4 regions of the Exiguobacterium sp. s189 genome follow, and region 4 is predicted to be linked to each of the others. Evidence: riboswitches for the same ligand, from Rfam matches in the RefSeq annotation. Region 4 holds a riboswitch; each other region holds the start of a gene.
What was found. A riboswitch is a leader RNA that binds a small molecule or an ion and turns the genes downstream of it on or off. The one in region 4 is predicted to bind thiamine pyrophosphate.

Region 1 (3,228 bases), on a different contig from region 4:
CGGCTGAGCTGAGCGCAATCGAAGACACGCATGATCGCCTGCAATCACTCTTCTTCTTTTGTGCACAACGTGTCGCGGAACAAGGTGATTTCGTCTTCCGGGAAGAAGAAGCCAGACGCGTCCGTGCCGCATGTGCAACACTTCGACATTCGAACGATTAATGAGGCCGTGAGCCGGGAAACGCTCCTTATAGAGAAAGGAGCGTTTTTTCATGAACCCATATACGACATTTATTGCCCTTTTAGTCGGAAGTCTTGTCCTCTTTGTCGGCATTCGTTTAAAGAAATGGCCGATCATTTTGGTCGCGATGCTTCCCCTTGGTCTCGTCGCATTTAATATGTTCTTACTCATCACGGGGCGCTAGGACATGTTCACTTGTCTTTTTGATACATCGATTTGATGAAGAAGGCACTCGGTAACAAAATGCCGATGGCGCCTTCGATGATGGCGAATAATCGGGTCAAACCAATCGGCAACAAATCACCAAATCCGATTGATAATAAAGTGACCCCGCTGAAATACAGGAGGTTTTCCCAAGTCGGTTCAACGGTATTCATGGATTCGAGTGAAGTCACAAGAATGACTGAATCACGAGACAAAGCATAATAAATCAATGTGAATCCTAACATGACTCCAAATAGGCTAACGAACAACTGAGCGAACAATCTCCCGTCAAATCCTGTTTGCTTGTATGTTTGACGTTTGAAAAACCAAAATACGTTCAAACTGATGAAAAGTAACGCAATGATTAGTAAAATCGGATTCAATCTGAACATCTCCCTTTCGCACAATAGATTCACTTACCCATTCCCGAAGCAGAAAATGAGAAACAGAATCGGAAAAGGTTTGCAATTGATGAAAAGATTGATAGAATGTGGTCGAAGACGACTGAATTTCATAATGTTTGCCACTAGGGGAGTCGCGTCACGCGGCTGAGATGGACAAGGTCCAGACCCTTCGAACCTGATCTAGTTCACGCTAGCGTAGGGAAGTGGGCGAGACGACTCATATGGCTTCACCTAGATATGACTGTTCGAGACGCCGCTTCCGTTATGGGAGGCGGCGTCTTTTTATCTGTTATAAGGGGGAGTTGTTATGAAATTTACAGATCACTTACGTCAGGAAGCGGATGGATTGTTTGAAGCAAGCTTTCATCATCCGTTCGTCCGTTCACTCGGAGAAGGAACACTCGATGAGAAAAAGTTTAGACATTACGTCATGCAAGATTCGTATTACTTGAATCAATTCTCAAAAGTGCAGGCCAAAGGGGCGACGCTCGCACCGACAATGGAACTATCGAGTCGCTTTTTGACACATGCCTTACACACGATCGAGGCGGAACTCTCACTTCATCGTGAGTTCTTTACGATGCTCAACGTGACGGATGTTGAACTGGCGACATTCGAGCCGGCACCGACCGCTTACGCGTATGCGCTTCATATGCAACAGGCAGGACCGACACTCGGTGACGTATTGGCGTCAATCCTTCCGTGTTATTGGGTGTATTACGAAATCGGTGAACGCTTAAAAGATAAACGACCCGACCATCCGATTTATTCAGCTTGGATTGCGACGTACGGTTCGGAGTGGTTCCGTGAGTTAGTGGAAGAACAGATTGATCGGTTGGATGAATTGGCTGGACAAGCGACAGAAGAAGAACGGCTTCGTTACACAAAACTCTTCTTGAAGAGTTGCTATTACGAAGTCGCCTTCTGGGAAATGGCATGGACGCTCGAATCTTGGACGTTGTCACAGGAGGTCAACCAATGAGACATGAAATTTGGAGTGAGATTCGAAAGCAGGAACCGTTGATTCACAACATCACAAACACGGTTGTCGCCAACTTTTCGGCGAATGGACTGCTCGCCATCGGTGCCTCTCCCGTCATGGCAGATGCGATTGAAGAAGTGGCAGAGATGACGTTTGTGAGCGATGCGCTCGTGTTAAACATCGGGACACTTGGGACGATGACGGAAGCGACGATGATTCGTGCAGGACAAGCTGCAAATGAAGCGGGGTGTCCGGTCGTGCTCGATCCGGTCGGAGTCGGGGCGACATCGTTCCGCCGAGATGTCGTCGAGCGGATCCTTCGCCACGTCCGTGTATCGGTCATTCGTGGAAATGCAGGAGAAATTGCCACATTGATTGGCGTTGATTGGACAGCGCGAGGTGTGGATGCGGGTGACGGGGCGTATGAACCAAATCAATTGGCACTCGAAGCGGCGAAACGATATGGATGTGTCGTGGCCGTGACCGGAAAAGAAGATATGGTCAGCGACGGAAGTGTCGTCATAGAAGTTCATGGTGGGACGAAACGAATGACCGATACGACCGGTACGGGATGCTTACTCAGTGCGGTCGTCGGAGCATGTCTAGCGGTCGAAAAGAATGCCCTCAAGGCGACGGTGACAGCCGTATCAGGATATGCCTATTGCGGGGAGTTGGCGAGTGAACGGGCAGAAGGACCAGGAGATTTTCCGATTCACTTTTTAAATGCCCTCCATCAATTGACGCAATATACAATCCCGACGAATCGAATCGAGGTGTCGACCTCATGAGACCACAAGTCTTGACGATTGCAGGATCTGATTCAGGGGGCGGAGCTGGTATTCAAGCCGACTTAAAAACGTTTCAAGAGCTCGGTGCGTTCGGGACAAGTGTACTTACCGCCATCACAGCCCAGAATACACTCGGCGTGCACGGGATTGAAGCAATTTCCCCGGAAATGATCACTCGGCAAATCGATGCAGTGGCCAATGACTTTCAGATTACAGCATGTAAGACCGGCATGTTGGTAGATGCGGAGCGGATTGAAGCGGTAGCCGCAGCACTTGAACGTCATCGTTTCCAACACGTCGTCGTCGATCCTGTCATGGTGGCGAAAGGGGGCGCTTCTTTGTTGCAAGTTAGTGCAATCGAGGCACTTCGGACGAAGCTGTTGCAGTATGCGACGGTCGTGACGCCAAATATCCCTGAGGCAGAGGTATTGGCCGGAATCGAGATTCGAACAGAGGCAGATCAGATGAAGGCCGCTCAATTGATTCGTGCACTCGGAGTCGAAGTCGTCATCATCAAAGGTGGGCATATGGAAGGTGTGAAGGCCGTCGATTTGATTGTGTCCGAATCTGAAGTGTTTCAAGTGAGCGCACCCCGCGTTCGGACGAAAGACACACATGGAACGGGATGTACGTTTTCTGCAGCTTTGACGGCTGAGCTGGCATACGGAAA
Region 2 (3,228 bases), on a different contig from region 4:
ATCCCCGTCGAGGAAAATAACAGTCCCCCGACTGATCTCCTATCGGATGAGGATGGAATTTTAATCGGTGAATCCAAAGCAGATTACCCGTTTGAATTGGATCCTCGAAAAGGAAAAATAAAACCTCTTGAGAGATTTACGGGCTCTGGAGAGTCCACACGACGAAATCTCGGTTTATTGGTCGCTTTGATTGCATTCTGTTTGCTCGGTTTTTATGTCTATCGAAAACGAAAGCAACGTTTGGCGCGCGCACGAGATCATGTTGATTCAAGCATAGACCCGCTTGTCGAATCGCTACTAAACAAGAACGCTTCTTCCGTTTCGACGCTCACAGCGTTCACGAACGTCCCGATTCGCGATGCACTGATCACATTCAACCAATCTCTCGTACCAGTCAAGCGATTGCGTGCTCATGAGACACTGCAAGAGTGGTTCCAACGCATCGATTTACCGATGAACCCGTCCGTTTATCATGCGGTCCGCTACGGAACATCCTCAGGCGTGACGATTTCTGAAGAAGACACACTCCACTTTAAGAGCACACTCGATCACTACGCGACACGTCCTCACCCCGAGTGAGAATGTGCACAGGTTCTACTTTTCATTCATGAATGATAAAATGGTGGAAAATGTCAGTTAAGGGGATGAAATCATGAGACGATGGGCGATATTCGGATTAGGTGCACTTTTACTCACAGGTTGTACGGATACGGTGGCAGACAATCCGATCCCGATCGAATCAACCGATGAACCCATCACTGAATGGACGCGCGAAGACTTTAAAGACGTCTATGACCAATATGAACAAACACAACCGCTCCTCGCTGCGCTCGAACAACAAGGCATCAAACCGTTCCGCGAGACGTTTGAACGCGTCATCATTGCCGGAAACGGGCTTGAGCACACATATGCAGATATTTATCCGTTCAAACTCGATGACGGGACGTATGCCACGGTATTCGACAGTCAGAACGGGACGTTGATTAACGGTTCCGAATCGGTCGCTCCGCTGTTTTGGCAAGAGGAGTCTTTCCTTCAGTATGTCGAAGAGATAGAGAATCGAAAATTTGGAACGAGTGCCCCGCCTACCGACGTCATCCTTACGCAGGATGAATTTCAATCCGTCTATGACCGCCATGCGTACACGTCAGCCCTCCTCGTCGAACTCGATGAAGCGGGTGTCGAACTGGCACGGGAACCAATCGACGATGTGATTATCGCCGGCAATGGCGTGACCGAAGTCACTGCCGACTTGTTCGTGTTCGATGTCGAGAACGGATATGCCATCGTATATGATCAAGATGGAGAAATATTAAAAGGTCCCGAATCCATCTCACCGCTCTTTTGGAACGAGAAGGACTATGAGGACCTATTAGCCAAGAATGAGGGATAATTCCGTCCCTTCTTTCCGATTTTAGTTATGCTATACTCAAGTCAATAAACGACCACTAGGGGAGCCTTCGGGCTGAGACGGCATTTGTGCCGGACCCTTCGAACCTGATCTGGCTCATACCAGCGTAGGGAAGTGGCTTGGGATACGTCTCTGTATGTCCACGCCATTTTTCCATCTGGAAACGTGGCGTTTTTATTTTTGAAAGGAGACTATTCATGCGTATTCAACAACTCACTTGGATGGCAATGCTCGTCGCCATCGCCGTCGTAGGCTCAATGTTCATCTCGATTCCCACAGGTGTCGCCCGCGCTTATCCGATTCAACATATGGTGAACGTGATTGCCGGAGTTACCGTCGGCCCAATCGGAGCCGTTCTCGTCGCTTTCGTGACCGGACTCATTCGCGTCATGACCGGCACAGGGTCACTGCTCGCATTCCCCGGTGGCATGATTGGTGCATTTCTTGCTGGTATGTTCTTCGTTCGCACGAACCGCGTCTATGCGGCCGCTCTCGGAGAAATCATCGGGACTGGGGTTATCGCTTCGTTGATTGCCGTCCCGTACGCAAAACTGTTGATGGGTTCGACGTTCGGTGCCTTCTTCTTCATTCCAGCGTTCCTTGCTTCTAGTTTGACAGGCGCGCTTCTCGGTTGGCTCGTCTTATCACGTGTCAAACAGTTGCGACCGAGCACACTCAAATAACGTATTTTGATTTAGGAATCCGACCGACTCATGACGGTCGGTTTTTTGTGTGAAAGACCCAGATTGCTTCGCCATTCGATTCATCGATTAAGCCGCTGTCGACAAACCCGTTCTTCGCATAAAATTGTTTCGCGGCTTCATTCTCTTGATGGAGGCTCAGAATGATATCATCCACATCGTACTCTGTCTGGATAAATTCCACTGCGGTGCGTAGACACTTCGTCCCGACGCCTTTCCCCTGTTCGTGTTGATCCATCATGAAACGATCGAGCCACACATAACGTTCTGTCTGATTTTCTGCTCCGACCATCATGAAGCCAACCGGTCGCTCACCGTCATAAAATGCATAGCTCTGCCAATTATATTTCGTATCCTCGACCATCTCTTGAAGCGACTCGGCATTCGTCTCGATGAATCGGGACTGTTTCTCGTCCACTGATAGAGTAATGATTGCCTCTCGATTGAATGCATCAATCGGCTGAATCGTGATTTCATTTCCTTTCATGCTTTCACCTCATTGATTTTCTCTCTCTTTCATACGCTTTCTCCCGTAAAAAGTTTCTTCCCCCGTATCTTCAAGATCATGCATTCGCTACACTAGAAATAGAAAGGGAGGTTATCATATGTTCCGAATCGGAAGTATCTTCATTCCCGTATCAGATGTCGAACAGTCCCTACACTGGTATACCACTTATTTTGATGCCAAAGAAATTGGTCGCTGGGAAGGAGGCATCGGTTTGTGTCTACCAGACGGTTCGACTCAGCTCGGATTGATCCAAACCTCGTCACCGCAACCCACAACGTTCAAAGATGCGTCAGGACAAGCCCATGTATATTTCAACGTCATTTGTGAAGACATTCATTTCGCGTATCAATCGTTCGAACAAGCAGGGTTGATTGCGACACCGCTTCACGATTTCGGAGGCATGTCTTGCTTTGACGTAGTGGACCCGGATGGACATACGATCAGTCTTATCTCGGAAGATGTGACTTCCCCGTTCCATCGCGATCGCGTGAACAACCTACAAACGAAAGGAAAGTCTTAATGAAACAAATTCACCATATCTGTATCCAAACACCAGATTATGCCGCATCGAAGTCATTTTACGAAGCACTCGGTTTTGAACTCGTCCA
Region 3 (3,228 bases), on a different contig from region 4:
ACGCTCGTCATTGCCCCTGACGAAGTCGGGACGGCGACGATTGAAGTCGATGGTGAGATTGTCCGAACAGATTCAGTCACATATGCACAAGCTGAAGAGGCACAATAAAGAGGTGACGGTGTCGTCACCTCTTTTTTAAAGGAGGTAGTCATAATGAAAGGAACAATCATTCGCCTTCAAGGCGGGTTTTACGATGTGATGACCGAGACGAATCAAGAGATTCGTTGTCGGGCCAGAGGAAACTTTCGAAAGCGCAACATCTCACCGGTCGTCGGCGATGATGTGGTGATTCAAGATCAAGAAGATGGGACCGGCTATATTTTAGAGGTGGAAGAGCGTCAAAACCACCTCGTTCGCCCGCCGATTGCCAATATCGATCAGGCGTTCCTCCTCTTTTCAGTAAAAGAACCGGCGTTTTCGTATCATTTACTCGATCGTTTCCTCGTCCTCATCGAGTCAAAGCAAATTCATCCGATCATCGTCTTGACGAAGATGGACTTGCTCGATGAACATGAAGTCGAGCCGATACAAGAAGCGATTGCACGTTACCGGGCCATCGGATATGACGTGATTGAGACATCGACGGAGCATGCTCACGGAGTGGATGAAGTGCGCGGTCTTTTCAAAGAGAAGACGAGTGTCTTCGCCGGTCAGACCGGTGTCGGAAAAAGTTCGTTACTTAACGCTGTCGCGCCAGAGCTCGAGTTGGCGACAGGGGAAATCTCTAAATCACTCGGTCGAGGAAAGCATACGACGCGTCACGTGACGTTAATTCAATTAGCGGACGGTCTTGTTGCCGACACACCTGGATTTTCAAGCTTGGAGTTTCCTCAAGAACTTGAGGCAGATGAACTCAGATGGTGCTTCCCTGATTTCGTGGAACGCCATGACGATTGTAAGTTCCGCGGATGTGCTCACCTGAATGAACCGGGATGTGCCATCAAACAAGCCGTTGAAAATGGTGAAATCGCTTCAACAAGGTACGAGAATTATGTTACCTTTATGGAGGAGTTAAACGATCGAAAACGGAGGTATTGACAGATGATTAAAATTGCACCATCTATTTTAGCGGCCGACTTTGCCAATTTGGAGGCGGAAGTGAAAGCTGTCCAAGAAGCGGGAGCGGACTATATCCATTTTGACGTCATGGACGGACAGTTCGTGCCGAACATCTCGATTGGTCTGCCGGTCCTCGCAAGCTTGCGTAAAAAATCAGACATGGTCCTCGATGTGCATTTGATGATTGACCAACCGGAACGTTATGTCGAAGACTTCGTGAAAGCGGGTGCGGACATCGTGACCGTTCACGTGGAAGCGACGAACCATTTGCATCGCGTCTTGCAACAAATCAAAGCGGCTGGCGCAAAATGCGGAGTCGTCTTGAACCCGCATACACCGCTCTCGACGATTGAGCACGTGCTTGCGGACGTCGACATGGTATTGCTCATGACCGTCAACCCAGGGTTCGGGGGACAAGCCTTCATCGAATCGGTCGTACCGAAAATTTCAGCACTCAGTCAGCTCCGCCAAGACCGTCAGCTTGATTTCGAGATTGAAATCGATGGTGGTGTCAACGCGGAAACGGCAAAATATTGCATCGACGCAGGGGCTGATGTCCTTGTTGCGGGATCAGCCATCTATAATCAACCAGATTATAAAGCAGCCATCGATAGCATTCGTGGCGCATCTCGTGTATAATCGACGATAGAACAACAAGATAGAGTCGCAAGGGGTGTCACATGATGTGGCTGAGAGGCATACGCTAACCCTTTGAACCTGTTCCGTTCACACGGACGTAGGGATGTGGCGAAAATGCACGTTGCGAATCCAAGCAGCATGGCGTTTACGTCATGCTGCTTTTTGTCGTTCAACCAAATAAAGGAGGAAGAAAGATGAAATCACGTTTCAAATTACAAGCGCTCATTGAAATTTCATTGTTTGCAGCGCTCGGGCTCATTTTTGATTTGCTCATTCCATACCGTTTGCCACAAGGGGGATCCATCAGTTTAGCGATGCTCCCGATCTTTGTGATGGCATTCCGCCACGGATTAAAAGGTGGTCTCGCGACAGGTGCCCTCGTTGGGACACTTCAACTCTTGTTCGGTGCCTATATTTTCACGCCTGTACAATTCCTGCTCGACTATACGGTCGCTTATGGTCTCGTCGGAATGGCTGGAGTGTTCGCGGGGCGTGTGAAGCAAGCTGCGAGCAACGGGGCGACGAAGACGCTTGCCACTTATTTAGTACTCGGGGCGCTCCTTGGTTCGATGTTACGATACGCGGCGCACGTCATCTCGGGAATTGTCTTCTTTGCTGAATATGCAGAAGGTCCGGTCGTTGCCTATTCACTAGGCTATAATGCTACGTATATGGCACCATCCTTTGTCATCTCAGCCATCGTGTTGGTGCTCCTCTTCACGACAGCACCACGTTTCACGCGTGTGGCGACACGGGATCTCCGTCAATGAATATATTGATCGTCGCGGCGAGTCCGGAACCCATTCCGGACTTACCGCGTGATGCCGATTTTGTCATCGGTGTCGATGGTGGATATCAAAGATTATTAGATGAAGGGATCATGCCAGACGTCGTGGTCGGGGACTTTGATTCGTTTAAAGGACTACCGCCTGAGGAGGCGCTACGCTATCCTTCGGAGAAAGACGTGACGGACTTAGAGATTGCATTAGCGTTCGCGAGAGAACGCGGGGCGACACGGATGGATGTATACGGTGGCTTAGGCGGACGCATCGATATGACGTTTGCGAACGTCGGCTTACTTGAAGCGTATCCGGAGATGGTTCTTCACGGAGATGGTCAAACGGTTTATCTCGTGAGAACAGGTAGCGAGGTCATTATGAAGCGAGACGGGCACTATCTTTCCTTCATGCCTTGGAAGACGGCCACGATCTCGATTGAAGGTGTCAAGTATCCACTCGACCATCATGAGGTCAAGAGTGGGGAGGCGTTGACGATTTCGAATGAATGGACCGAAGCGTCTGCCCGATTGACGGTCCATCAAGGAATGGTTCTCGTCATGATCATTAAAAAATAAGCAAAAAAAATCCCATCGGCGAATGCCGCTGGGATTTATTCGTTCGTGTATAAGTATTATACGCGTTCAACGAGACCTGATTTAAGTGCGCGAGCTGAAACCCAAACGCGTTTCGGTTTACCGTCAACGAGAATACGAACTTTTTGTACGTTTACACCCCAAGTGCGTTTTGTCTT
Region 4 (3,228 bases):
ATTGCGTATCCGGGTCTTGAAACACCGTTCCGACCTGCTGATTGATCTCGCCAGGTGCATAGTCGTCGTATGATCGTCCAAGTAGTTCGAGTCTACCATCAAGGATTCCGTCACAATTCTCCGGATAGAGACGGTTGAATAGCGCGAGAAGCGTCGATTTCCCGCTCCCACTCGCTCCAGATAACATCGTACGACCTTGCCGAACCGATACCGTGACATCCTTAAGAATCGCCTCAGAACTCTCTGGGAATCGAAAATGAAGTGACTCTGTCTCAACCATGGACGTTCCCACTTCGTGAAATCGCATAACCGCGAAGTGATCCTGTCTTCAGCAATAGGTCACTGAGCAACTTCCCACCGATTCCAGCGATGACCATCCCACTGACGGCTCTCAGCCCGAACATCGTCGCCACATAGCCTGGCTCTAACATCGCGAAGCCACTCATGAAATATGTATAGACGAAACTCGTGACAGCCGACCCAAATCCGGCCAGCATGAGAACCCATAGCTCATAACGTCTATAGCCCGTCATCGCAAAGACGGCTTCTGCCCCTAAACCTTGTACGATGCCGACCAAGATGATGCGCGGTCCAATGGCATTGCCAATCAACATCTCAATCGTTGCGGCCATCACTTCTGAGATGAATGCTGCCCCCGGTTTACGAATGATGTATGCCGAGATAATCGATACGATAAACCAGATGCCAAAGATCCACTCGTAGGCGATGGGACCGATCAACCCTGCCCACAAGTTACCGATATGAACGAACAATAAATAGACGACCGCGAAGACAACAGATAATACGGAGACGAGGACGACTTCTTTCAATTTCCACGATTTAAGCATGTCGCCCTCCATGTGACGGACTATTTACGCTGAACGTCACCGTCATGACAACATGTCGGTTCTTTTCGCGCGTCCGCTTAAAGGCCGCCTCGTAGTATGAGAACACGTCATCTAAGTTTCCGTGGATGCCTGATGCATAATGCATCGACTCGTTATAGACACCAGCCTGTTTTGCTTGCTCGATTTCCTCATAGATAAGCTCCATATAATTGTCAGCACCCATCGGATAGAGTGCGAACTGCGAAGACACATACTGGTCTCTTGATGCACTGTTTGATGGTTCGCTCGGAGCCTCGAGTGCCTCGTCTCCCGTCGAATCTCCCGGACAACCGACAGAGAACGTTCCGCTCATCGAGACGTGCTTTCCTTCCTCCGAAGCAAGACTCAACACCGTTCGAGCGACGTCAAACACGTGCTCGACTTGTCCACGGATGACCGTAGACACATCATCCGTATGTCTCCACACACCTGACAGATCCGTTCGTTTTAGTGCACCTTTGATTGTCCCGACAAAATCGTCTGTCATCGGGCTTAGTGTGAATCGAAACCCGACAATCGGACTCGTACCACATGATTCATTCATTCTATTTCCCCCTCTAAATGTGTTTGCATAAAAAAAGCCGCATTCATGAGAATGCAGCAGCAAAATCTATACAAACTTGCATAGAGAAAGTGCCGCACTTCCTCACGCCAGTATTATCTGGATCGAGTTATAAGGGATCGGAGCCATGCTCTCATCTCAGCCGAAGCACCCCTAGTGCAGTCATTAATATGCGGTTACTTATGCAGTCACAGTATAGCGATGTTTCGAAGCTTTGTAAACGGTCAATCTGAATATGTGACGAATTGACCTGTACCAGGGAGCGGGTCATGGAACGAATCCCACGATGCTTCCATCTCCTCATCCGTCAACAAGCAAGCGTCAAGTGACCGCTCGACCGTCTCACGGTCCATTCGTTGACCGATGAGGACCAATTCGTTCTGTCGGTCTCCGTACGGTTCGATGTAGTCTTCGCGCAGTTCCGGTTCGGTTGCAAACATAGCCTCTCGTTCGCTCTCCGGAAGTGTCGCTAACCAACGCCCCGCATGTTCGAGCGTTGATGCATACCCAGCTTGTGAAAACAGACAAGCAAGGTCGTTTCGTGTCGCAATCCACAAGAAACCTTTGGCACGAACGATTTCTTCAGGGTAATGTTCCATCCAATTCATCAAACGCTCAGGATGGAATGGTCGACGCCGACGGTAAACGAACGAGCTGATGCCATACTCTTCCGTTTCCGGCGTATGTTCTTCCGACTCGAGTTCTTGAATCCAACCTGCAGCGCGCATCGCTTGGTCAAAATTGAACAACCGGACGTCAAGCAGGTCATCTAACGCCACATTCGAGTAGGTCGACGTCAACAACTTAGCACTCGGATTGAGCGTTTTCAGTAAGCCCTTCATTTCCTGCAGTTCTTCTTCAGATACCCTGTCCGCCTTGTTCAATACGATGATGTCCGCAAACTCGACTTGGTCGACGAGAAGGTCGACGACTTCACGTACGTCACCTGTATCGACGGCTTGTTGGCGTTCCATAAGCGATTCACCGGAATTGAAATCTTTGAAGAAGCGGTACGCATCAACGACCGTGACCATCGCATCGATATAGACACGGCTCGTCAAATCGATTCCGAGCGCGTCATCGGCATACGTGAACGTCTGCGCAACAGGAATCGGCTCAGAGATACCAGAAGACTCGATGATGATGCCGTCGAGCTCACGATCTTTCGTTAATTCATAGACGGCTGTCAACAAATCTTCGCGAAGCGTGCAACAGATACATCCGTTCGAAAGTTCGACTAATTTTTCATCGGTCCGGGAGAATCCTCCCTGCTCGATCAACTTCTCATCGATATTCAGTTCACTCATATCGTTCACGATGACGGCATATTTCTTGTGATCCCGGTTATGTAAGATGTGGTTAAGCAGCGTCGTCTTGCCGCTACCAAGATACCCCGAGAGTACCGTAATTGGAATTCGTTTCATGATATATCCTCCATTTAAATCGTAATGATTACTCTTTATATAATGGAATGGGAACATCTTTTTGTCAACAAAAAAACACGTCCAACGACGTGTTTTTGAATATGTGGGAATTTATTCTTCAAGTGCCCTTCTTTCGGCTTCCGAGCGCGGATAAGCGTTCGCCTGCCATTCAGCCCGATAAATCGAGTCGAGTTGAGTCAATCCGACTTCATCCTCATCTTTGTCTGAATCGACGCTCGGCACCTCATCCCACTTCGGGTCGAGGTACGAATGATCTTCTTCACGCGCTCGGTTTTCTTGGATCTTTTGAATCCCCATCTTAACTGCTGCAGCAACTGCCAACCCAATACCTGCT

Region 1: linked by a shared signal. The riboswitch ahead of tenA (thiaminase II) and the one ahead of KNO99_RS12040 (Ykof family thiamine-binding protein) in region 4 are both predicted to bind thiamine pyrophosphate.
Region 2: linked by a shared signal. The riboswitch ahead of thiW (energy coupling factor transporter S component ThiW) and the one ahead of KNO99_RS12040 (Ykof family thiamine-binding protein) in region 4 are both predicted to bind thiamine pyrophosphate.
Region 3: linked by a shared signal. The riboswitch ahead of thiT (energy-coupled thiamine transporter ThiT) and the one ahead of KNO99_RS12040 (Ykof family thiamine-binding protein) in region 4 are both predicted to bind thiamine pyrophosphate.

Annotation. Positions count from the first base shown of each region.
Region 1 is NZ_JACSKM010000001.1:463,141-466,368, reverse strand. It holds gene KNO99_RS02360 (aminoglycoside 6-adenylyltransferase) at 1-161, shown strand, start outside; gene KNO99_RS02355 (hypothetical protein) at 212-364, shown strand; gene KNO99_RS02350 (potassium channel family protein) at 372-776, opposite strand; TPP riboswitch at 903-1,007, shown strand; gene tenA (thiaminase II) at 1,096-1,770, shown strand; gene thiM (hydroxyethylthiazole kinase) at 1,767-2,558, shown strand; gene thiD (bifunctional hydroxymethylpyrimidine kinase/phosphomethylpyrimidine kinase) at 2,555-3,228, shown strand, end outside.
Region 2 is NZ_JACSKM010000001.1:505,649-508,876, forward strand. It holds gene KNO99_RS02620 (hypothetical protein) at 1-579, shown strand, start outside; gene KNO99_RS02625 (hypothetical protein) at 653-1,393, shown strand; TPP riboswitch at 1,441-1,541, shown strand; gene thiW (energy coupling factor transporter S component ThiW) at 1,609-2,094, shown strand; gene KNO99_RS02635 (GNAT family N-acetyltransferase) at 2,123-2,599, opposite strand; gene KNO99_RS02640 (VOC family protein) at 2,718-3,140, shown strand; gene KNO99_RS02645 (VOC family protein) at 3,140-3,228, shown strand, end outside.
Region 3 is NZ_JACSKM010000002.1:294,673-297,900, reverse strand. It holds gene pknB (Stk1 family PASTA domain-containing Ser/Thr kinase) at 1-108, shown strand, start outside; gene rsgA (ribosome small subunit-dependent GTPase A) at 151-1,038, shown strand; gene rpe (ribulose-phosphate 3-epimerase) at 1,042-1,698, shown strand; TPP riboswitch at 1,719-1,819, shown strand; gene thiT (energy-coupled thiamine transporter ThiT) at 1,893-2,468, shown strand; gene KNO99_RS04315 (thiamine diphosphokinase) at 2,465-3,052, shown strand; gene rpmB (50S ribosomal protein L28) at 3,109-3,228, opposite strand, start outside.
Region 4 is NZ_JACSKM010000010.1:6,428-9,655, reverse strand. It holds gene KNO99_RS12050 (ABC transporter ATP-binding protein) at 1-280, opposite strand, end outside; gene KNO99_RS12045 (ECF transporter S component) at 273-848, opposite strand; gene KNO99_RS12040 (Ykof family thiamine-binding protein) at 841-1,431, opposite strand; TPP riboswitch at 1,514-1,614, opposite strand; gene KNO99_RS12035 (GTP-binding protein) at 1,674-2,873, opposite strand; gene KNO99_RS12030 (hypothetical protein) at 2,985-3,228, opposite strand, start outside.